DNA from 2 places in the Clostridium felsineum DSM 794 genome. Region 2 is predicted to be linked to the other one. Evidence: a T-box and tRNA genes for the amino acid it is inferred to sense, from the RefSeq annotation. Region 2 holds a T-box; the other holds one or more tRNA genes.
What was found. A T-box is a leader RNA that pairs with one kind of tRNA and senses whether it is charged. The one in region 2 lies ahead of trpS (tryptophan--tRNA ligase), so its partner is inferred to be a tRNA-Trp.

Region 1: it has a tRNA-Trp gene. The T-box ahead of trpS (tryptophan--tRNA ligase) is inferred to sense a tRNA for this amino acid. The anticodon was not compared.

What each region holds. Positions count from the first base shown of each region.
Region 1 covers NZ_CP096980.1:1,161,676-1,174,481, reverse strand. The annotation lists gene CLFE_RS05645 (electron transfer flavoprotein subunit alpha/FixB family protein) at 1-705, opposite strand, end outside; gene CLFE_RS05640 (electron transfer flavoprotein subunit beta/FixA family protein) at 744-1,505, opposite strand; gene CLFE_RS05635 (acyl-CoA dehydrogenase family protein) at 1,547-2,683, opposite strand; gene CLFE_RS05630 (HAD-IIIC family phosphatase) at 2,683-3,723, opposite strand; gene CLFE_RS05625 (acyl carrier protein) at 3,724-3,975, opposite strand; gene CLFE_RS05620 (3-hydroxyacyl-CoA dehydrogenase family protein) at 4,041-4,880, opposite strand; gene CLFE_RS05615 (ABC transporter ATP-binding protein) at 5,086-6,813, opposite strand; tRNA gene CLFE_RS05610 (tRNA-Trp) at 7,192-7,266, opposite strand; gene CLFE_RS05605 (hypothetical protein) at 7,440-7,991, opposite strand; gene CLFE_RS05600 (zinc-binding metallopeptidase family protein) at 8,280-9,698, opposite strand; gene CLFE_RS05595 (AraC family transcriptional regulator) at 9,710-10,549, opposite strand; gene CLFE_RS05590 (UDP-N-acetylmuramoyl-L-alanyl-D-glutamate--2,6-diaminopimelate ligase) at 10,670-12,121, shown strand; gene CLFE_RS05585 (methyl-accepting chemotaxis protein) at 12,161-12,806, opposite strand, start outside.
Region 2 covers NZ_CP096980.1:3,985,082-3,997,887, forward strand. The annotation lists gene CLFE_RS18630 (phosphatase PAP2 family protein) at 226-1,197, shown strand; gene CLFE_RS18635 (HAD family hydrolase) at 1,268-1,915, shown strand; gene CLFE_RS18640 (EAL domain-containing protein) at 2,005-4,338, opposite strand; gene CLFE_RS18645 (peptide chain release factor 3) at 4,570-6,150, opposite strand; gene CLFE_RS18650 (Cof-type HAD-IIB family hydrolase) at 6,384-7,190, shown strand; gene CLFE_RS18655 (Nramp family divalent metal transporter) at 7,258-8,511, opposite strand; gene CLFE_RS18660 (MarR family winged helix-turn-helix transcriptional regulator) at 8,636-9,070, opposite strand; gene trpS (tryptophan--tRNA ligase) at 9,215-10,222, opposite strand; T-box leader at 10,286-10,518, opposite strand; gene CLFE_RS18670 (S53 family peptidase) at 10,702-12,579, opposite strand.

The sequences.
Region 1 (12,806 bases), 2.1 Mb from region 2:
GCCGTATCTCTCAGCAATATCAAATATTTTATCACGAGTTTGTTTTTTACTAACACCTCTTCCAATACAAAATACAATAGAGTATTTATTAATATCCACATATTTTTTAACTTTAATTTTATTACTCTCAATTATTTCAACAATATCATTATAAGTACGTTTTTTTGAATTCAATTGTATTTTACTTATTTTCCCATCAATTGTCTCATCATATTGCTTTTTTACAAAAACATCTTTTTTTATTGTAGCTATTTTTATATTACAGCTTGTACACTTAATTTTAGCTATAAAAGAGCTATTAACCTCTTCTTTATAGAAGAAAAAATCATTCATAAACTGAATATCAATACAATCTGTAATCACTCCAGATTCAAATCGAGTGGATAATATTGCCGCAGAAGCCTTACCATAACTTGACTCCGAAAACATAATCACTTCTGGCCTTTGCTGATTAATTATTTCAGTGATAATATCTGCAAATTCGTTTACTTCAATTTTTTTAGCACTCTCATATATGATTACAGTATTGGCACCATAATCGATAAGTTTTTTTAATCTTTTTTCATCGTAATTACCTACACATATAGCTGATACATCCTTACAGCACTGATTTGCAAGAAATCTTGCCTTTGTTATAATCTGCAAATTATACTCACTATCATATTCTTTTGCATCACATACAACCAGTATTCCACTAACTGCCATAACACCACTCCTCAATAAATTACATAACAAGGTATAATTCAGATTTTTTTTCCCTCAATTATATCTAAAATTAATCCAGCCTTGTTAGCTATTGTCCCATCAATAACTTTATTTTCTTTTTTGTTAAAGCCATTTTCTATATTTAAAACTTTTGTCTTTGAACCTTTAATACCACATTTAGATATATCCGCTTGAATTTCAGCTGCACCCCATATTGTAATTTTTCTTTGACGTGCTCTTTTCAATGCAATAAGTCGTATATTCGGATGGTAAAGAACAAAATCATTAAATGACACTATACAAGGCATTTTAAATCTTATCTTCGTCATATTGTCATCATCATTTTGCATTACAACAACATATTTATCTTCTAAACTCTCAAACTTTTCTACCCTATTTAAAACAAAATACTTTAAACGTTCTCCAACACCAAACGCTACTTGTCCCGTTGCTCCATCAATAGATTTTTCTCCGAACACTACTATATCTACATTGGAAATTTTCCTTATAGCTTTTGATAACACATAACTAGTTGAAATAGTATCCGAACCAATAAAAGCTTCATCATTAAGTAATATTACTTCGTCCGCACCCATAGCTAATGCTTTTATCATAATACCTTCAGCTTTCATTGTGCCCATGCAAATGCATATTATTGTACATTTTGTTTCTTTTTTAAACTCAATACATTTTTCAAGCGCATATAAATCATATGGATTAATTACAAAACCTTCATTTGAATTATCATTTGAATATACAAACTCACTTTTTACAGCTTTAATACATACAACTATTCGCATACACCCTCCTATTTGCAACACGGTATTTCAGTTGAAAATATTTAATATTTAATATTTATCATGTTATATATAGTATTTTTTTGCATTTCATTGGTCCCTGAATATATACTACAAGCAAGTGCATCACGCATTTCTCGTTCCACATCATACTCTTTAGTGTAGCCATATGCACCAAATATTTGTATTGCATCCCTACATGTTTTTATGTAGTTCTCACTAACGAACAATTTGAACACAGATGTTTCTAAATAAGCTGTACGATTATTATCTTTTAGCCATGCAATTTTATATAGCATAAGCTTAGCCATTTCAATTCTTACTTGCATTTCAGCAATTTTATGAGATACTGCTTGATATTTCTCAATTGCATTTCCAAACTGCTTTCTTTTTTTAGCTTGCTCTAAACAAATTTCCATTATACGCTGCATAGCTCCAACGTGTGGTGCAAACTCATAACATCTTTCCCACTCAATTGCACATGTCATAATATTAGAACCGCGATTAAGCTTACCTATAATATTTTCCTTTGGAACTTTTACATTATTAAATATAATTTCGCTTGTCGGACATGCATTAAGTCCCATTTTTTCTATATCTGCACCACAAGTAACACCCTCATAATCCTTTTCTACAACAAATGCTGTTATCTTTTTTACTGGTTCTGTTTGAGTAACCGCAAATACTATGAAAATATCCGCAATAGGTCCATTGGAAATAAACATTTTTGTACCATTAAGTATATAATTATCTCCATCACACACAGCTTTTGTTTTCATTCCTAGTGCATCAGAACCAAATTCGGCCTCCGTTATAGCAATAGCTCCTATTTTTTCACCTTGAACCATTGATGGAATATACTTGTCCTTTAATAAATCAGAAGCATATAGATTAATAATATTTTGTGCTACCCAAATATGATTATTTATTACAAATACAAATCCATTATTTTTACATGCATAACCCAATGCTTCGAATACCAATGCAGCAGTTAAATAACTTTCTTGCAATCCACCATACTTTTCACTTATTGTTATACCTAAAAGACCAAAATCAGAAACCTTTTTCCACATTTCAAAAGAAAATTTCTCTAAATACTCACTATCATTTAAATCCTGTCTAGCAAAATTTATAACTGACTCTGTATACTCCTTTTGTTCTTTGGTTAATTTAAAATCCATTATTTTACCACCTCCTCATACATTAATTTTAAATATTTTGCCATCGGTCTTTCGTAAGACATATCTGCTTCTAATATACTTACTTTGTCATCTTTCTTAATCTCTTTAAATCCATTAAATTTATAAGTAATATACATTATTTTATTACGATCAGTAGGTACAAATTGAGCTCTCAGCGTTACACCTTCTTCTCTTGCTCTATTTACAATATAATTCAATAAAACATTTCCAACGCCTTTTGACATAACTCTACATGACATTAATAATAATTTTAATTCCCACACATTTTTATTTTTCTCAATAAGAGCTAGTCCTATCTTTCCATATTGACCAAATTTATCATCAAGTTGAACAACTAATACATCATACTTATCTGATTTAATAAAATTTTTCAATTCATCATAAGAATATATATATCCAGTAGAATTAAGTTGATGTGTCCTTACCGTAAGTTCTTCAACCCTTTGTAAATCATTTTCGGTAGCATGATTTATTCTCAAAATCATATTAAGCGTACTTAAAAACTCTTCTTTTGTACCACTAAAGTTTTTTTCAATTCCATTTCTTTTAATATCGTTTTGATACATTTTACGTCTGTTTTTAGAATCACTAGTAATATATTTAGGTATCATCCTATCCATATTTAAAATTTCATTAGCTTTAGCTGAATCTATACACAACACTTCTGGGTGCGTATATTTAACCTCCTCTAGTTCAAATACTTGATCATCAACAAATGCCAAAGTATCCATTCCTATATTTATTAATTTAGCAATATCTTCTATTGATTCTGATTTAGGATTCCAATTTATATGTGGATAAATAAAGTATTCCCATACTCCAAACTCTTCAAGCTTTTGTTTTGCCTGCTCATAGTTATTCTTACTACTTATTGATTGTAAAATACCTCTTTCATCCAGTTCTTTTACTATTTCAATAATATTTTTATTAACACCATCAATACTTTCTTCTGACAAAACCCCTTTCCATAAAGTATTATCCAAATCCCAAACAACACATTTAATTTTTTGTTCAGACATCTACTTATCTACCTCCACATTCTTAAGTTTTGAATTCAGTAAATTTTCAATTGAATTAATATTCTTAAAATTTTCAAGATCAAGTTCATCATTATTTATAGTTACTTCAAATTCTTTTTCAACAAAGCTTACAAGTTGCATGGCAAACAAAGAATTAACAAGCCCCTTTTCAAAAATATTATCATCATCATTAACCTCTGTCATATCCATAAATTTACCAAAAAAGTTTCTAAGTTTTTGTTTTATATCCATATTAATTGCCTCCTTAATAAATATTAAATATATAATTTATATAGCTATTTAAGTAATAATCTATCTTAATATTTATAAAATCCTTTTCCTTCTTTCCTACCTAATTCACCAGCATTAACCATTCGCTTTAGAAGGGGACAAGCACGAAATTTTGAATCTTCATATTGGTCATATAATATTCTAAGAGAATCCAAAACTGTATCTAATCCAATTAAATCGGCTGTTTCTAATGGACCCATCTTATGACCAAAAGCCTTCTTGAAAATATTATCTATCTGCTTAGGCGTTGCAACATTTTCATATACTAAAAACGCGGCTTCATTCATAAACAAATGTGATAGTCGATTTGATACAAAACCTGCACTATCATTTATTACTTCAATTGATATTCCAATATCCTTAAGCAGGCTTCCTATGATCTCAATTGTTTCTTTTGAAGTACGTCTTCCTTGAATCACCTCAGCAAAATTCTTTAATGGTACTGGATTCATAAAATGAACACCAATAACTTTATCCATTCTTTTTGTAAAAGCTCCTAACAATGTAATTGGTATACATGACGTATTGGCCATATATATACAGTCTTTCTTACATATCTGTTCTAATTTTTTATATACATTTTGTTTTATTTTTTCATCTTCAGGTACATTTTCAACTATGTAATCCACATCTTTCAACTCATCATAAGATAGTGATGTATTAATATTTTTCATAACATCATCAATATTTACTTTTTTATTAAACATGCTTGCAAATTTTAAATTTCTTTTAATTTCATTTACTGCAGAATCCAAGATTTCCTGATTAATATCAACAAGGATAACTCTATAGCCAAACTCCGCAAAACGTTGCGAAACACCTCGTCCCATAACACCTGCACCAATTACTCCAATACACTTATTCATAATATCCTCCATATAAATTTATTATTTCTATTCTAAAATCCTTAATATCTACCCTCCAATCTTTTAAACATAATATTTTACGTAAATGTTTATTCTTAATTTTCAAAAAATTCATTATGCTCTTATAATATATTTTTTGTAAATCACATTATTAATTGTTAAATAATGCGTAATTATATTATTTTTAATTCTTACAAATACAACTTTAAATTTTTGTAACATTATATAATGAAAAGAAGTGATTTTTTTGTTCCATCAATTCCTGAAATTTTCCCATTTCTGCTATATTGCCATCACGAAGAACTATTATCTTATCATATTTCTTCATAATTTCTTCATTAAATTTATGAGTAACTATTATTTTTGTAAGTCCTTTAAGATTAAGAATTGCATTTTCAACTTCATATGATGTTTTATTATCAAGAGCTGCTGTTGCTTCATCCATAATTATCACTGGAGTTTCTCTAATAAGGCAACGTGCAATAGATATGCGCTGTTTTTCACCTCCTGATAGATTAGAACCTCCTTCACCACTACTGTAATCAATTCCTTTTTCTGATATTAAATCCGATAATCCTGCCATAGCAACTGCATTATTAAATTTATCCTCACTAAATTCTTTAAACATTGTTATATTGTTTTTTATACTGCTATCAAAAAGAAAGACATTTTGCTGTATAACTGAAATAACATCATATAAGCTATCTAAATTAATGTTTTTAAGCTGCTTTCCGTCAATTAATATCTCTCCTTTATAGTCATAATAATACCCTAATAATAACTGTATCAGTGTAGACTTTCCACATCCACTGCTTCCTACAATGGCATAACTTTTTCCCTTCTCAAATTTCAAATCTATTCCCTTTAATATGGTTTTTTCAGTATTATAAGAAAAAGATACATCTTTCATAATGATAGACGAACCTACACTACTAATTGATATTTTTTCATCCTTCTCTTCTTTTTCACTTATAACATTAGAGATTTTTTCTATAAGCGTTAAAGAAGCTTTTTTGTTAGTTAGAAGAGGAAAAATCTTTTCAACAGGACCAGTTGCATACTGAGATAATTCAATAAAAGCAATTATTGCACCAATAGACATTATATTTTTGTAAGCAAAATATGAACCTACAGTAAAAATCATAGTTACTACTAATATTGTTGAAAATGTACTAGCAAGGCTTACAGAATCATTTGTATCACGCCTATCTCGTTTAGCTTCTTCAAGTGATAAATTTTTTTTTCTAAAAAGATTAAGTACTTCTTTCTCTGCTTTAAAACTCTTAATTAAAATAAAACCATTCAACAAATCCTTTACTTGATCAACAAAACTCTCTCCCTCATCTGATGTTTTTCTTTCTTTTAATACAAGATGTCTACCTAATATTAATGACAAGGTTATTGGTATTACACAAGCTAATATTACACAAATTGCCAAAATTAAGTTTAAATAAAGCATTGCACTCAAAGCAATAACGAACATTAAAGTTTGTTGAATGATTTGAAGTGTTCCATCTACATAATGTAATTCAATAGAGCTTAAATCATTAGAAAAAGTATTGATAATTCTGCCTGTAAACTCTGTTCCGAATTCTTTAATGGATTTACTTAATATTTTTCTAAAAATATAATCTTTAAAATTAGATAATGCTAATTTAATATATCTATTTTTCAAAACTTTTTGTGCATATCCAAAAGTACCATATAATACTAATATTGAAACAATAAATACTACTGCTAATTTTATACGTGAAATATCTTTATACTCTATTGCATCTATAGTAATCATCATTAAAAATGATACTGAAATAGATACTATAGAAAAAATTGTTTGAGTTATTATAGTTGCAATAAAATTAAGTTTGTTATTTATCATGAACTGTCTTCTACACATTAATTGTTGATTATCATAATTTTTATAATCCACTTTCACAATTACATTCTCCTCATATTAAATTTCAATAGAGTTTTAATTTTATATTTTATTTACCTGAGTATATTTTTGTAGCTTATATTTTTTAACTTATGCAATTTCCCACCACCCTTATAAAATAAATTTACGGTTATCCAAATACATATTACAAAATACTTTATTTCAATCTTTAAAATTTTCTAAATATTTATGCAATTTTACATCTGTATCCACTTTTTATGATTTTTATCTAAATTATACCTTTTTTGTTTGTTAATTTCAATTTTTTTTTGTAAAATCTACTTTAATTTTTTTTAACAAATGCTATCATTTCTACATTAATCCAAAATCAAAAAATAAAAAAACGCCTCAAACACTTGAGACGCTTAAACTTTAATTTGGCAGGGGCACTAGGATTTGAACCCAGAACCAATGGTTTTGGAGACCACTACTCTACCGTTGAGCCATACCCCTATATTCAGTTTTAACCTTACAGTAATTTCTATAAAGCCGCTACCGACAATAAATATTATATTATATATAATGCAAGCTGTCAATATAAATTTGTAATTTTCTATACAAAAAAGTTATTTTGCTTTATAACCTTTTAAAAAGGACTATAAAAATAGCCCCTTTTATGTTATTAATTACTTAAGGTAATTTCCCGATTTAAAGGATGCATATCCATTTGTAAACGAAACTGATATGTATCCATTTTCATCACTATCATTTCCCCAAATATATTCTTTATCGGTTGTACCTGTTCCTGTATCGTTTTCTTCTGATACAGTTCCATCTCCACCTAATAATGCTTTTATATCATCGTAGTTTTGTTTACCTTTTATTTTGTAGTACTTATTCTTTGATACTTTTATTTTATTATCGCCAAGCTTATATTCCATTTTCTCTATTGCCTTATTAGTTGAAGTACTATATGTAACATCTATAAATGAATAATCATCATTTTTCCACTTATATGATATTTTACCTTGCTTATCAGAATCCTTTTTTCCTGCTCCTAGGATTTTTTTAGTTTCTTCATAAGTCATTCCAACCTTTATCTTTGTAAATTGTGAATAGTTATATTGTTTCGAAGGCACAGGCTTATCTGCTGTTTTTGAGGCAGCACATCCTGTTAAACCTACTATTGTAATTACTCCTATTACTATGGCTGTCATTTTTAATTTAATGTTTTTCATTTTTTGCTCCCGCCTACATATTTATTTTTTAATACATATCAAACAAAACCAAATTGCTCCCTCTTAAAAGTTTAAGAAGGAGCAATTCAGGGTATATTCAATTTCGTGGTTTTTTTTATGAGATAAATATATCATTTTCTACAGTTTTCGTCAATACTTTTTTATTATTTTTTAAATTAAAATTAATTTTTTATTTGAAAGTTTTCCAATATAAATTCTTCTTTTACTTTTTTCGTAGTCTTTAATATGTACTCAGCTTTTTCGTTACAAAATAACTCTATTGAATTGTCATTCCTTAATAATCAGCTGTAAAATTCCAAAGCTCTGCTCCTCCACTTCTCCTATTTCCTTAGTTTTATCTATTTCTTCGATTACCTTTACAAAGCTTTCTATCTGCTCCAACATAAAATCTATATCAAGTTTTTCAATATGACCACTTTCTTTAACTGAGCACAAATATTCAGGAGCAGGAACTAAAGATATGGTAGGTATTTTAGCATTGTACAAAGGCTGCCCTTCTCCAAAATAAATATTAGCCTTTGGTTTTAAGGTAATACTCCTCACCTTACTTCTTCCACTTAAAGAATTTAAATATATTTTATTCATAAGCTTATTTCCTGTATATACAAGTTCAAGCTCTAAATCTTCTGCCTTCTTAAACTCTCCCTCAACATCAGTCCACCCAGTACAGCCAAGGTGCTCTATTGTTACCCCTGCCACTGCTTTTTTATTATCTTTCTTTCCATCCCAAAGCTCTTTATGGTTTTCTAGCCATCTTGTAGTTGCTTGACCCTTTATTCCAAATTCCGGTATTCTAAAATGTCCCGATACAAAAACAAATACAAGAGTTCTATTTCTATACTCCACAGGTATTTTAGAGAAATACTCTGCCAGCATTAAAAGGGCTGCACCACCGTTCTCTTCTACCGCATTAGGTCCATCTGTATGTGTATTTACTATAATAGTTTCTCTCTCGTTTTTTCCTTTTAACACAGCATATATAGTTTCACTGGCTGCTTTTTCTTTTTGAGCTTCTAATAAAAACTTTGCCTCTACTCCATTTTCAGCTAAACTTTTTAACTTTTCTCCTATTCTTTCATTTACCCACAAAGCTGGACACTGTCCGTAAGGCGTTGTAAAAGGCAGATACTGCCCTCCTATGCTTTCCTCTGATAAATTTTTCCATATGCATACTACCCCTAAAACTCCTTCTTCCGCTGCTTTTTTTAAATTAGGACCTTTAAGCACCGAACCTATAACTGAATTCACAATTTTTTTAGGCAGCTTAGCTTTTCCTTCTGGATAGCAGCATCTTTTCTTAAAAAATAATCTTGCTGGCAGTTTAGGTACAGCTACCTCCACCAAAGCAATTTTCCCCTTTGCTTTCTTAAAATCTTTAGAGTTCTTTACATAAACTAATTGCCCAATAGCTTCACCTTTTGTCTCTCCTGAATAAGGATAGTATGAAGCTACCTCCACTTCTTCAAACTGTCCACTATTATTTTTTATGGAAAGTCCCCATCTTTTAGCTTCCCATTTCTCAAAGCTATGTTCATCCTTAAGAACTTGAAAATCTAGCTTTATAAGTTCCTCTTCAAAGTATTTTATTAATTTTTTATGAGCCTCACTACCTGTAAATCTTGGTCCAAGTTCGTTTATTTTATTTTGGTGAAAAATTACTTTATTCCTATTTAAAAAATTCTGCATAATTTCCTCCCTCAAATATTATTACAAAAGTCTCTTGGTGATTTCCCAAAAAGTTTTTTAAAAGCACGAAAATAAGATGAATAGTCCTTAAATCCACACTGAAGATATGTTTTAGTTATTGTTTCTCCATCTTTTATCATATCCTTTGAAAGCAGTAATCTTTTTTGAAGCACATAGTTATGCACAGTATACCCCGTTTCTTTTTTAAATTTGTGCATAAGATAATATTTACTTATAAAAAATCTTTGAGCTATATTTTCTATTGAAAGATCGTTATTCAAATTAGTATTAATATATTTTAATATTTTTTCAATCTGTTTATCATACTGAAAAGTGTCCTTATCCTTCAAATAGGATTTTGCCAAATGGACTCTATTTAAATAAACAATAAGCTGCATAAAAAGCGAATTACTTAAGAGTTTACTTCCAAATTCCTCTGACACAATAGATTCTTCAAGGGAATTTATTATAAACTTAATATTATCCTTAAACTCATTTTTAAGTCTTACAAGATTAAAACTCTTTTCCTTTGCCACCTCAAAGCAATTAGCAAGATTACAATTGTCATAATTATGTTTTTCTATAAATTCAGAGTTTGCCCATATAATTATTCTCTCATAAGTTTTCTTTGAATCAATAATTGGTTTATGCACATCATGATTATTTACAAGTAGAATATCCCAAGGCCTAAGCTCGTAGGCTTTTCCTTCTATAAGGTATGTAACCTTTCCAGATATAAATATTATTATTTTATTAAAATCATGGTAATGAAATTCAAAGCTTTGACTTTTTTTATCCTTTAAATGAAAAAGCTGAAAATCTTCATTAAGATACCCTTTTTTCTTGTCCATTTTAAACACCTCAAAAAAATCATATAGCATTTTTTGCAATGTATCAAGCAATTTATACACTATTCATTGTTAAAATTTAATATATACTAGTATATAGAATGTTTATATGGAGGGTTTCACATGAAATTAAAAGAACTTTTGCATAACCTTGATTACAAAATAATAAAAGGGGACGTTAATATAGAAATAGATGGTATAAGTTACAATTCTAAAAAAGTGAAAAAAAATTATGCCTTTGTCTCCATTAAAGGAGCACATTTTGATGGTCATGATTTTATTAAAGAAGCTGCGCAAAATGGGGCTGCTGCAGTCATAATAGATGATGCTTTTTGTGATGATATAGAAAATGTAACTTTAGTAAAAGTCCATAATTCTAAGGTAGCTTTAGCATGCCTATGTAATTTATTTTATGAGGAGCCCTCTAAAGAACTAAATTTAATTGGAGTTACTGGTACTAATGGAAAAACTACTGTTATTCATTATATACGTGATATGCTTGAAGCTCATGGTGAAAGCACTGGTACCATAGGAACCTTAGGTTACGAATTAAAAGATAAGGAAATAAATGTAGAAAAAATTAATCCTACTACACCGGAAGCTTTAGAACTGAATCAAATATTAAGAGACTTTATAGACAAGGATGCTAAAAATGCTGTTATGGAGGTAACCTCTTCTGCTCTAATGAAACATAGAGTTGACTTTTGCAGCTTTAAGGTAGGTGTATTTACAAACCTTTCTCAGGACCATCTTGATGAACACGGTACCATGGAAAACTATAAAAATGAAAAGATAAAGCTATTTAAAAAATGTCCTGTTGGTGTAATAAATCTTGATGACAATATTGCTGCAGAGATTATGGCAAAAGGAACCTGTAAGTTTTTCACTTATGGAGTTTTAACTAAGGCAGATCTTACAGCTAAAAGCATAAGCTATAGTCCAAATTCCGTATCCTTTGAGGTTAAATATAAAGCTTTATCCTCAAAAATCACAGTAAATGTACCTGGTGAGTTTACTGTTTACAACACTTTAGCTGCTATAGGAAGTTTACTTTGCCTAGGTTTTCAATTTGAGGAGGTTTTAAAATTAACTAGTCATATAAAACCTGTTTTAGGAAGACTAGAAACCGTGAAAAATCCTTTAAACAAAAATATTATAATAGATTATGCTCATACTCCTGATTCGCTTGAAAAACTACTAATTATGGCTAGAGAAATGACTAACGGGAAAATTATAACAGTATTTGGCTGCGGCGGCGATAGAGATAAAAGTAAAAGAGGTCTTATGGGCATGGCCGTTGGAATTCTTTCTGATTACTGTATAATAACCTCCGATAATCCTAGGCACGAGAAACCTGAGGATATTATAAGAGATATTGAACGAGGCATGCAATCCATAAATTCTTCCTACGAAAAAGTTACAGATAGAAGAGAAGCAATTAAACGCGGTATTGAAAACCTAAAGGAAGAGGATATTTTAATAATAGCAGGAAAAGGTCATGAAGATTATCAAATTATCGGTAACACAAAAATTCATTTTGATGATAGAGAAGTTGTTACTGAATTTTTAAATTAAAATAAAGCCTTCTGTTTTTAGTAAGCAGAAGGCTTATTATTATATTTTATATCTTTTTATTTCCCCTTGAAGTTCTACAACTATTTTAGTTAAAGCTTCTGACGCCCTAACAATTTGTTCCATTAAAGCTGACTGTTCCTCAGAAGCTTCTGCAATTCCCTTTACGTTTTCGGAGGTTAAATCTGCTGCACCTGCTATATTTGAAACATTATTTGTCATATTATTAGAACTATTATATATTCCATCTACTTCATTCACTACATCATTTATCTTATCAGATACTTGTTTTACTGACTTTACAATCTCCTCGAAGGAATTTCCCGCTGTCTTTACTAAATTACTTCCCTTATCTACTGCTTCAGCTCCTATTTTCATGGATTCTATAGTGTTATTTATTTCAAGTTGAATATCTCTAATTAAAATTCCTATTTCCTCTGCTGCTTTGCTAGATTCCCCTGCTAGCTTTCTAACTTCATCTGCAACTACTGCAAAACCCCGTCCAGCTTCACCTGCACTAGCCGCTTCAATTGCAGCATTAAGTGCTAATAAATCTGTTTGCTCTGATATACTATTTATGATCTCAATTATACTATTAATTTTATTTGACTTATCCTCTAGCATATTTACCTTATCTACACTTTCGTTTACGTTCTTTGCCATTTTATCTATTTGTTTCACAGCTTCA
Region 2 (12,806 bases):
GCTTTTCTAAAACTAATATTATTAGAAATTAAATCTACCTTATAATATACAAAAACCACTCAAAACTCATGTTTCTTTTTTTATTATGATACATTATTAATTTTGAGTGGTCTTTTTATAAAAATTTTAATTTTTTCCAATATCTTTTATCATATTGATGTTAATTTTTCTTTAATTTTTGTTATAAAATGTGCTATAATGAGACTTGTTAATGGAGGTACGAAAATGAAGGAATTAAACACAGAAACATTACAATACTATTTTAAAAAATCTCTTGATTTTATTAACAGTTTTTATCCGTTTATAATCGGAGTTATAATTTTCATGTACAATTTTCACATATTTGTAGGAAATTATTCACCAGGGTACAAATTAATAACCTTAATTTATCCAGTTATATTTTTAACTGCTTATAAGGATGTAAGAAAAGATGTTCGATGGATATCCTTTATACTCCTAGTTATTCCATTATTCTTGTTTGTATCTTATATCAACAAACATGGATATGCATTTTGGGGTAGTGTTTTGCAGTGGGAAGCTAAAATGAAAATAGTATTTAATTTAAATCCTATTTTTGATGGTATACCTTTTAATGATGCTTCTTTCGCAAGAATATATCAAAGTGATAACCTAACTTGGTTTATGCGTCTTGTATATAATAATGGCTTTACACTTTGTACTATGATATGTATTTTCCGTTCTGCAATTTGTAAAGATATAAAGAAAATGCTTAAATATATGTGCAGTGCTCACGTATTTCAAATATTTTTAATAAGCCCTTTTTATGTTATTTTTCATCTTCAAGAAGTATGGTTTGTTCACGGACAACCTGATATGCTTTTAAGGCATTATTCATATAAACAAGCTTATGGTTCAACATTAAATTGTTTTCCATCCATGCATACTTCTATAGCCTTTGCAGCTTTTTTACTATTACTTAGAGAAAAAAATAAAATTTTTAAAACATTTTGGGGATTCTTTTGCTTAAGTGTTATTTACTCTACTATGTACCTTAAAATACACTGGACAATTGATGTTTTAGGCGGCTTAATTTTGGCATTTTGTTCTGTGAAATTAACAGATTTTGTGTTTGCCAAGCTTCAACCTAAGCTTCAGCCACTTATAGATAAATACTATTATAGAAATTCTAGTAAAGATATATCTAATAGCAAATCTGTTTCCAATTTAATTCAATAATCGAACATAAAGGGCTATGTATCAATTTACGGTACAAGCCCTTAATTTATTATTCAAAGGAGATAATTTTATGATAAAAGCAGTTATTTTTGATATGGATGGAGTTATTATAGATAGTGAACCCCTTCACCTTGAATATTTACTAAAATTATTTAAAACTCTTAATGTTAGTATGAGTACTTATGAATACTCTAAATTTATTGGAACCACCTCAACATACATGTGGGGTATTATAAAAAAACGTTTTAACTTGGATTACTCAGTAGAAACTCTTATCGAAATCGATAGAAATGGTTTTTTTGATTTTCTGTCTTCAAAACACAACATAGAGCCTATTTATTATATACCTGAACTTCTAAATACCCTAAAGAAGAATAATTTTAAAATTGCATTAGCCTCTTCATCTCCAATTAAGGTTATAAGCTATATATTAGATACTCTAAAATTAAAAGAATATTTTAATGAAATAGTTACTGGCGACTATGTTAAAAAGAGCAAACCAAACCCAGATATATTTCTATATGCTGCTGATAAACTGGACGTTTTACCTGAAGAATGTATTGTCATAGAAGATTCTCACAATGGAGTATTAGCTGCCAAAAATGCTGAAATGAAATGTATCGGTTTTAGAAATACAAACTCAGGCAATCAGGATTTATCTAAAGCTGATATAATAATCAATTCTTTTGACGAAATAGATGTTTCCAATTTAAGCTAAAAATCTTTAAATACATATAAATAAAAAAATTCTAACACTATATATTTTAAATTATTAATGTTAGAATTTTATTATATTTATAATATTTTTTAACTAAATTCATTATTTTTTCCAGAAAGGAATTTTTCTTCAAACATGTATGCTGTAATAGGTCTACTAAATACATATCCTTGAACCTGATCACATCCAAGTTCTTTTATTATTTTGAGTTGTTCTTTTGTTTCTACTCCCTCAGCTATTGTTAAAATATTAAGTCCTTCAGATAACATTTCTATTGCTTTTACAATATAACGCTTATTCAAATCATCCGTAATATTATCAATTAATTCTTTTGCAATCTTTAAACGTTCAAATGAAAATTGCTGTATATAACTTAAAGAAGAATATCCTGTTCCAAAATCATCTATTGAAATTGATACTCCCATATTGTTTAACATAGAGAATATCTCTTCTAAAACTATTTCACCCTTCATTGCAATATTTTCTGTGATTTCTATATCAATCCAACTAGGTTGAAGTCCATATTTTGTTATTATTTTATTTATCTTACTAGCAAACTTTACACTACTAAGTTGATTAGGCGAAATATTAATAGACATTTTTAACTCCATTCCAAATTTTTTATTCCATATTCCAATTTGTCTTGCTGCAGTATTCATAACCCAATCACTTATTTGTTCAATACAACCAATTTCTTCTGCTATTCTGATAAACTTGTTTGGTGGAATGTTTCCTTTTACAGGAGAATTCCATCTAATAAGTGCCTCCATACCAATCAACTTATTTTGTTTTATATCTACTTGTGGTTGATAGTATAGTTCAAATTCTTTATTGTAATTTGCATTTTTTAGAAGTATCTCAATTTCATTTTTTTCAACAATTGCATTACTCATATACGAATTAAAAAACGAGTAAGTATTTTTCCCTTTAGACTTTGCATCATACATTGCTATATCTGCATTTTTCAAAAGAACATTTCTAGATAATGCATCGTCTGGAAATACTGAAATTCCTATACTAAGCGTCATATTAAATTCATAGCTATCTACATAAACACTTTTATTACAAGTACTACTAATATCCTTGGCAAGTTTTTCGATATCAGGTCTACTAATCTCTCCCTCTAGTGCAATTACAAATTCATCTCCACCTAACCTCGCTAAAATACCCTTTTTATGAATTCCCTCTTCTAATCTTTTAGATATTTCAATTAATATATAATCACCTATATCATGACCATATATATCGTTTATGGTCTTAAATCTATCTACATCAATATAAAATATAGTTATTTGCTGATTTGTTTTTTTATCATTTATAATATAATCTAAATATTCATTTAAATATCTTCTATTATAAATATTTGTAACAAAATCATGGTTGGATATATATTCTAATTGTTCATTTTTTTGCAAAAGTTCCTTTGTGCGTTCCTCAATTTTTTCCTCTAAGATTAAATTCATGTTTTTCTCATCGGTAAAGAGCTTTTCATTATTTATAGCTTTTTGTACATAATTACTTAATACTTCATAAACTACATAAATAAAGATCAGCATTACTATTTTTTCAAAATTGAAGTCACCAAATATTATACTTATTGGAATAGTGAATAATAAAACTAAACCCTTTTTGGTACTTCCAACATTTTTAACTTCAGAATAAAACTTATCTGCCCATTCGGAGGTATTGTATTTTAAAACATTTAATCCACCAAATGAAATAATCATTAAGGACATGGCATACATAAAATCTGTTATAGAATTTGGAACATATGAATTATAAAAATACTGATACACGTAAATCAAATCAACAATAGCATACATTGCTGATCCTAAAATAGTAATATATATGCCTTTAATTAATCTACCTCTACGTAAAGAAAACAAACCGACTACAATACAATTAATAATTAAAAAATCTGTAATAATGTATATAAACTCAGTTATATTATCTATATTTTCTATAAATATAGATAGGCTTCTGTGTAAAAACAAAAACCAAAATATAACAAAACAACTTATCGTTATTGCAAAAACATCAATAATAAGCTGAACTAAATTTATACCCTTAACAAACTTCTTCATATATATAACTGCTGCAACTAATATACCTATATTAGTCCCTAAATAAAGAAAATTAAATAAACTAATATTTTCCGGATTGATTCCAAGTAATAATTCACAAACTCCCCATGCTATATCTGATAATGCCCAAATTAACGATGCTAAAGATAAAATAAACCAAACGTTCCTTGATCTTTCTGATTTTTTATAAACATATATTAATATAAAAAATGAAATTAAAGTTCCTATCGGAGATAATATATCACCAAATAAATTAGATTGAAAAATTGCCGAAATAAAATATACTATAATATAAACTACTAATAAAATATGTACAAATATCCTATGTCCTTTTTCCATTATTTTCACCCTATCAACATTCAAAATTATTTTTTATTACTAATTTAACTTCAAATTTTACATTTAATATATCGACTTATTTTTCAAAAAAAATAGTGTGAAATCCTTATTTTTATAGAATATTTTAATTTCAGTAAATTTTATTTCCTCATTAGCATATTTTTTACAAAAAACAAAAGAAATTAAGGATAATTATAAATTATCCTTAATTTCTTTATTAAATTTATATGCTTATTTACTTATATCCGAAAGAACAAGACCTTCATTGTGCTGAATTGCCCAGCTTATAGACCATTCGCTTTGGAATAACAATAAACTTCTTTCATTTACATCCTTAACTATTTTAGTATCAGATGTAATTGTAAGATTTTCAGCATCTCCTTCTTCTATCCATCTTATATATTTAAATGGTAATATATCCATCTTTATCTCAACATTGTATTCATTTTGAAGTCTATATTGAAGCACTTCAAACTGAAGAACACCAACTACTCCAACTATAAGCTCTTCTATTCCTATATTTACCTCTTTAAATACTTGAATAGCACCTTCTTGAGCTATTTGAGTTATTCCTTTAATAAACTGCTTTCTTTTCATTGTATCAACAGTTCTAACTCTTGCAAAATGTTCTGGAGCAAAAACGGGAATTCCCTCAAATTTAAACTTATCTGAACTCTTACATAAGGTATCACCTATATTAAAAATACCTGGATCAAAAACTCCTATGATATCTCCAGCGTAAGCTTCCTCAATTATTTCTCTATCTTGAGCTAAAAATTGTTGTGGTTGAGTAAGCTTTACAGTATTTCCCTTTTGAACATGATTTACTTCCATACCTTTTTCAAATTTACCTGAACATATTCTCATAAAGGCAATTCTATCTCTATGGGCCTTATTCATATTCGCTTGAATTTTAAACACAAAAGCTGAAAATTCATTATCAAATACATTTATTTCACCCTTATCGGAATTTCTAGGTGTTGGTGCTGTAGTAAGTTTTAAAAATTCCTCAAGAAATGGTTCTACACCAAAGTTTGTAAGTGCACTTCCAAAAAATACTGGTGTTATTTCTCCCTGTCTAACTCTTTCTATATCGAATTCATCTCCAGCTATATCAAGAAGCTCAATATCTTCTGAAAGCTTTTCTTGAAGCGCTTCACCTAAAAGTCCTGCTAAAGCCTCATCATTTACATCACCTTCAACATCTTCTACTTCTGTTTGACCATGATTTCCACCATTAAAAACATGAACTGCTTTTTTTCTTCTATCATAAACACCTTTAAAATCTTTACCTGCACCTATTGGCCAGTTTATAGGATATGATTTTATTCCAAGTTCTGTTTCTATTTCTTGAAGAAGTTCAAAAGGATCTCTACTTTCTCTATCCATCTTGTTTACAAATGTAAATATAGGTATTCCTCTAAGACTACAAACATGAAATAATTTTTTAGTTTGAGCCTCTATACCTTTAGCTGCATCGATTACCATAACAGCACTATCTGCTGCCATAAGTGTTCTATATGTATCCTCACTAAAATCCTGGTGACCAGGGGTATCAAGTATATTAATACAGTAGCCTTCATAATTAAATTGCATAACTGAAGACGTAACAGATATTCCTCTTTGTTTTTCTATTTCCATCCAATCTGATACTGCATGTTTTGAAGCTTTTCTTGCTTTAACAGAACCTGCAAGTCTTATTGCTCCTCCATATAACAAAAGTTTTTCAGTAAGTGTAGTTTTTCCAGCATCTGGATGGGATATTATAGCGAACGTACGCCTTTTTTCTATTTCACTAACCAACTCTGACATCTTAAATCTCCTCTACATAGGCATATTAATAACAACTATAAATTATATCAGTTTATATAGTTTTTTTCAACATAATCAAATCCTCCTTACTGCACGGTTCTATTAAATATATCGATGAACTATTTACAACAAACTATAAATAGAAAATATGATATAATTGTTTTGATATACATATTAAAGTAAATCACAATAATATGCTATAATTAAACTGAATCTAATATTGGAGGTTTCTAATGTATAAATTAATTGCACTTGATATGGATGGTACTCTTTTAAATGATGATAAAACAATATCTGAAGAAAACAAAGAAGCTATAAAAATGGCTAAAAGCTTAGGATATAAAGTTGTTTTGTCTACCGGTAGACCTTTGAAGGGAATTGAGCGCTACCTTGAAGAATTAAATTTAGTTGATGAAGATGATTATGCTATAGCTTTTAACGGTGGCTTGGTGCAGAACACAAAAACAGGTCAAATTCTAGGTAAAAAACTACTTAAATTCGAAGATCTAGATAGATTATATAAATTAAGCGAAAAATTCAATGTAAATATACATATGTTAAGTATAGATGAATGTATAACTCCTAAAAAGAATCCTTATACAGATGTAGAAGTTAATTTAAATCAAATAAAATTGATAGAAAAAAATTTCAGTGAGTTACCTAGGGATACTGTTGTCGTAAAAATAATGATGATAGATTCTAAAGATAATTTAGATAATGTAGAAAAACTTTTACCTAAAGATATATATGATGATTATTGTGTTACTAGAAGTTCTGAAATTTTCCTTGAATTCTCTCCCAAGGACATACACAAAGGAATGGGACTAAAAATTTTATCTGATCACCTCGGATTAAAAAAAGAAGAACTCATTGCCGTTGGTGATGCTGGAAATGATATATCCATGATAGAACATGCAGGTCTTGGGGTTGCAATGGGAAACGCATTTCCTTCTGTAAAAGAATGTGCCGATTATATAACAGATAGCAATGAAAATTCCGGTGTTGCAAAGGTTATTCACAAGTTCATGATAAATCAATAAAAAATATTTTTAATAAAAGCTTTCTACCGTCAAAGTGTGAAAGCTTTTTATTTAAATCCAATATATATCACAAATAGCTAATAAGTAATGCTAAATTAAGAAATGTAACTATAACCCCTATTATTACTAGTGAAATTTTATCTAGCACAGAATTAACAAACTTGCCCATAACCTTTTTTGAGGATGTAAGATAAATTTGTGTAAATATGGTAATTGGCAATTCAATACTTAAAAGCATCTGAGAATATATTAGACCCTTAAATGGATTACTTATAAAAAATATAACTACAGCTGCTGAAATTAGCGTTATAATAACTCCTACTTTAGTATGACTATCCTTTATATCATAAGGCTCCTTGTATATTCCAGCAAAAATACTTCCTCCTGCCATTCCTGCCGTAACTGTTGATGCTATTCCAGCAAATAAAAGTGCTATGGCAAATATGCCTGCTGAAAAACCTCCTAAAAGTGGCCTTAAAAGTGATTGTGCTTCTGAAAGCTCATTGACCCTAATATTCATTTTAAAAAATGTTGCTGCCGATAATAGTATCATTGCACTATTTATTGCAAATCCAATAAGCATAGAAATAATAGTATCCAAGAATTCATACCTAAGCTGCCTTTTTATAACCTCTTCCTTTTCAAGATTCCACTGCCTACTTTGTATTATTTCAGAATGAAGAAATAAATTATGTGGCATTACAACAGCTCCAAGAACACTCATTATTATGGGCATGGAATTTTTAGGAAATGTAGGCTTTACAAAACTTACCACTGCTGTGTTCCAATCTATTTTTATAAGTAATAGTTCAAATAGAAATGATAGACCTATTATTGAAACAAATCCAATCATCAATTTTTCAAGCTTTTTATAGGAATTAGAAAAAAGCATCCATATAACTAATGCCAGCATAATGAGTGTTCCAAGTTTTATGGGCAATTTAAATATCATGTTTAAAGCAATTGCTCCACCAAGAAGCTCTGCCATTGCTGTAGAAATTGAGGCTATAATAGCGCTATATAATATTATATTAGTAAGCCAGGGTTTAAACCGCTTACTAACTGCTTCTGAAAGACAGTCTCCTGTAACAATACCTAAATGTGCTGCATTGTGTTGAAGTACTACAAGCATTATAGTTGATAGTGTAACTATCCATAAAAGTGAGTATCCATAATCTGCACCTGCTGATACATTTGAAGCCCAATTTCCTGGATCTATAAATCCAACTGTAACTAATAATCCTGGTCCTATATATTTAATAAAATCTATCGCCGTACGTTGTGCATTATGCTTTCCTCTAAATACATTGATTTTTATCAACAGATCACCTCCTAAATATATAATTTCCATAACTAAGAGTATTATTGCAAAAAAATATAAGAAGAAAGATTTATTTTATTACCTATAAGATCCCAAAATAAATCTTTCTTCTCACAATGTTTTATTAATTATTATCTTCCATAGATTTCAGTAAAATTCTAAAGTCATTTGATATATCTTCCTTGTTATCTTCTGGAACATCCCCTAAAATTTTCTTGAAGTATAAATTAAAATCATCACGAATGCTCTCATATATCTTTTGTCCGTTTTCTGTAAGTTTTAAAATTACATGTCTCTTATTTTCAGGGTGTATATGTCTTAAAAGAAACTTTTCATCTACAAGATTATTAACCAATTTATTTACAGAATTTTTGTCAAGATACAATATTTTAGAAAACTCATTAATAGTAATTTCTCCTATTTTCCCTATTTCAAAAATACCATGAACTTCCATTACAGAGATCTCAAGTTCTTCTGCTTTTATATATTCTATTACTCTCAACTTATCTATAATTTTTTGTAAAACATCAACAATACAAAATTTACTCTGAGATATCATTTCACCCACCCCAATTCAGTATACTACTTTATTTACATAACTAAATCAGTTGATTATAAGTACACTCATAATAATATCATCAATTATACTGAATTTCTATAGAAAATTAATAAATGTTACATTTGATTTTCTAATAGCTAAAAATTATTTTTCTGGCAAAATAAATCCAACTTTTCTCATCATTTTAGACACAGTTTTATTGGCTACATAAGATGCCTTTTGTGCTCCTTTTTTGCATATATCCTGAAGATATGACTTATCCTTTAAAAGTTCATTTACCTTATTTTGAATTGGCTCTAATTCTTGGATAAGTGCCTCAGCAACATCTTCTTTAAATTTAGCATAGCCCTGACCTTCATATTTTTTCTCTATATCTGCTGTACTCATACCAGTGCAGCAGCTCATTATATTCATAAGATTTTTTACTCCTGGCTGATCATCGGTATATTTTACAACTCCAATATTATCAGTTACTGCTCTAGCAACTTTTCTTTTTATAACCTCTGGTGGATCCATTATTAAAATAAAGCTATTTGGGTTATCAGAAGACTTTGACATCTTTTTAATAGGCTCTTGAAGACTCATTATCTTTGCACCACCGGTTGGTATATATCCTTCAGGGATCTTAAAGGTTTCACTATAAGTTGAATTAAATCTTTGAGCTAAATCGCGAGTAAGCTCAATATGTTGAGTTTGATCTTTTCCAACAGGAACTAAATCAGCTTGATAAATTAATATATCTGCTGCCATTAAAACTGGATAATTTAAAAGTCCTGCTCCAATACCAGTATCCTCATATTTTTTTGATTTATCCTTAAATTGTGTCATTCTTGAAAGTTCTCCAACGTATGATGTACAATTAAGAATCCACTGAGCTTGAACATGTGCAGGAACATGTGATTGTATAAAAATAGTGTTTTTCTCAGGATCTATCCCTGATGCAATATATGTTGCAATAAGCTGAAGTGTTCTTCTTCTTAAATCTTTTGGCTCCTGTTTTACTGTTATTGCATGTAAATCAACTATACAATAATAGCAATCATATTCATCTTGAAGCTTAACCCAGTTTTTAATTGCTCCAAAATAATTTCCTATAGTAAGTTCACCTGATGGTTGAATTCCACTAAATATTACTTTTTTATTTTCACCCATAATAAATTTCCTCCTATTAATTTAAATTCACAAAAAAATAAAACGCCCCAAAGAACTAAAGTTCTATAGGGCGTAGATATTTCACGCGGTACCACCTATTTTCAGGAGCATAACTCCCCTCAAAATAATGTATATCCTTTAACGCAGGCTACGTTTGAAACTAATAATATAAATTATATACTTTCACTCCAAATCTCAAAGATCCATTCAATTTAATCATAAATACTGTACTTCCACCAAACAACAGTTCTCTTTAATTCTGTTTTTAAATTTACTCTTCTTTTCATCGATTTTCATATGCTATTTAATATAAATGATAATCTTTATATTTATATTTGTCAATATATTTTATTTACTGGAACAAAAACACTAAAAACTGTCAAAAAGTAAAGTTTAACAACCTTATCCTTTTAACAGTTTTTAAACATACTTAATGCATTAATTCTAAAATATTACATTAAATTTTATGACTGCTTGTCCTATTTTCCAAAATTTGTAGTTAACTTTGCAACATCTGGTATACCTAAACCAGTTGCCTGATTATATATTGTTCCTTTTGTACCTGTATAGAAGATGTTGTCATTATCTACACCTGCACTACTAAGTGGAGTTATAGGTGAATTTTTGCTTTGTGCAAATTTATATATTTGTGGATTCCAGAAACCAACCTGTGTATTATTATTATCGTTTATTAAAGCACATAAACCTGCTAGTTGTGGAGCTACTATGCTTGTACCACCAATAGAAGTCATTTCACCATCATAATATATATTATAACCTGTATAAGGATCTGCATTCATTGAGATATCAGGCACATTTCTTCCAGTACCTTTACCTGTAACAACCTTTGGAGCACTATCTCTAGTTACATTTAAAAGAAGTACACCATTAGGATTTGAAGCTGTCCACTGCTCAACGCCTGTATAAGTATTTACACCAGAAACACCTTTTTGATAATCAGGGGTATCGAAGTCTTTACTAAAACCTCCACCACCGCCAACAAAGTATTTCTCTAATTTTCCATTAGCATATAATCCAGCAGCATCAAATGCAGGATATAAATAATCCCATCCCCATGCACGTTCATTGTCTACTTTTACTGGTACACCTTTTACAGTTCCCTGCCAAGCTAATGTAGTACCGCCTGCTGCTGTAATATATGGACTATCAGCTGGATTATCTACAGAAAGCTCATATGAAGCTGGTGTGTCTCTTTGTGAATCATAAGCTCCTGAGTCACCTGCTGCTGCAAACATCGAAATTCCTTGTGCGGCTGCTTGCATATATAATTGATTAAATGCTTCTGCATATTCACGAGTTTCTTGACCTTGTGATGCTGTATACTCAATAAGATCTTCACTTTCTCCCCAACTTGCAGATACTTGATGACATTTATTTTCATTAATTACTTTAGCAAATGCATCTACAAAACCAGGATCTGTATTTGGTCCAACGTATACATTCATTTTGGCATTTGGAGCCAATGCACCTGATTGCTCTACATCAAGTGTAGTTTCATCTGCACCATCAGTGCCAGAACCACCGTCAACATTAGTAACTTTTATACGATTTGGTTTAGCTTTTATTCCTTCCTTCTGCCAGAAAGAATATGCATCATTTGTATTAAATTCTGCTAATGTAACAATACCTATACTCTCATTTTTACCACTAGCACCATTATCATATAGAGGTTGTACATCATAATGTTTTATTAAATCTGAAGGATTAAGAGAAAGTGGACCATTTGCACTTGAAGGTTTTAAATCATTTGGAACCTTTTCAGTTTTTGTTGTATAACTTGAATAGTTACTTAAACCTAAGATACATAGTATATTTTCTGCAACCTTTTTAGGAAGTTTAGGCTGCTTTTTAGTTGCACGGAATGTCTTTCCTTTATACGATGCATGTTGTAATTCAACACCAAAAGCTTTATTTATTTGGTCTACTGTTCCTGTAGCAGTAACAATTAAATTATCTGGATATACTTCGCTCTTAATACCAAAAGCTTTTAAGTACTCAGTTAATGTGTTCATTTGCTTCAAATTGGGTGCAAACGATTTTTTGAATTCAGCTACACTTAAGTATCTTCTATAATTAGAACTTTTAGGTGTGACTGTACTGTTAATATAATTTTGAAGTTCAGGTTTGTTTTGAATTTTCATTACAATATCAATTGTAACCTTAGTATTTGGGTCTACATCCCCAAAAAATGAAGCCTTATCTGTAATTGTATCCGCTATTCCCTCTGAAACTCCAACATTACCTTGAGTTTCTGCATGAGTAATACTTGTAAAACTTCCCATGCTTAAAAGTATTGCTGCACTTATTGACAGCATTGTTTTTGTACACTTATTCATAAAACGTTCCCCCTTTTTTATTAATTTCATAAAAATAGTGTATATTTTTTATTATATACCATATTAATAAATGTTTACAATACCTACATTGATTATTTTTTTGTTATTTGTTTATCAAGTTCGTTAAATTTACATAAAACAAATTTCTAATACAGCTATTTACAATGTATTCACTATAAGTAAACTTTTACATAAATTTCGCAAAATCAATATTTTATTTATTAATA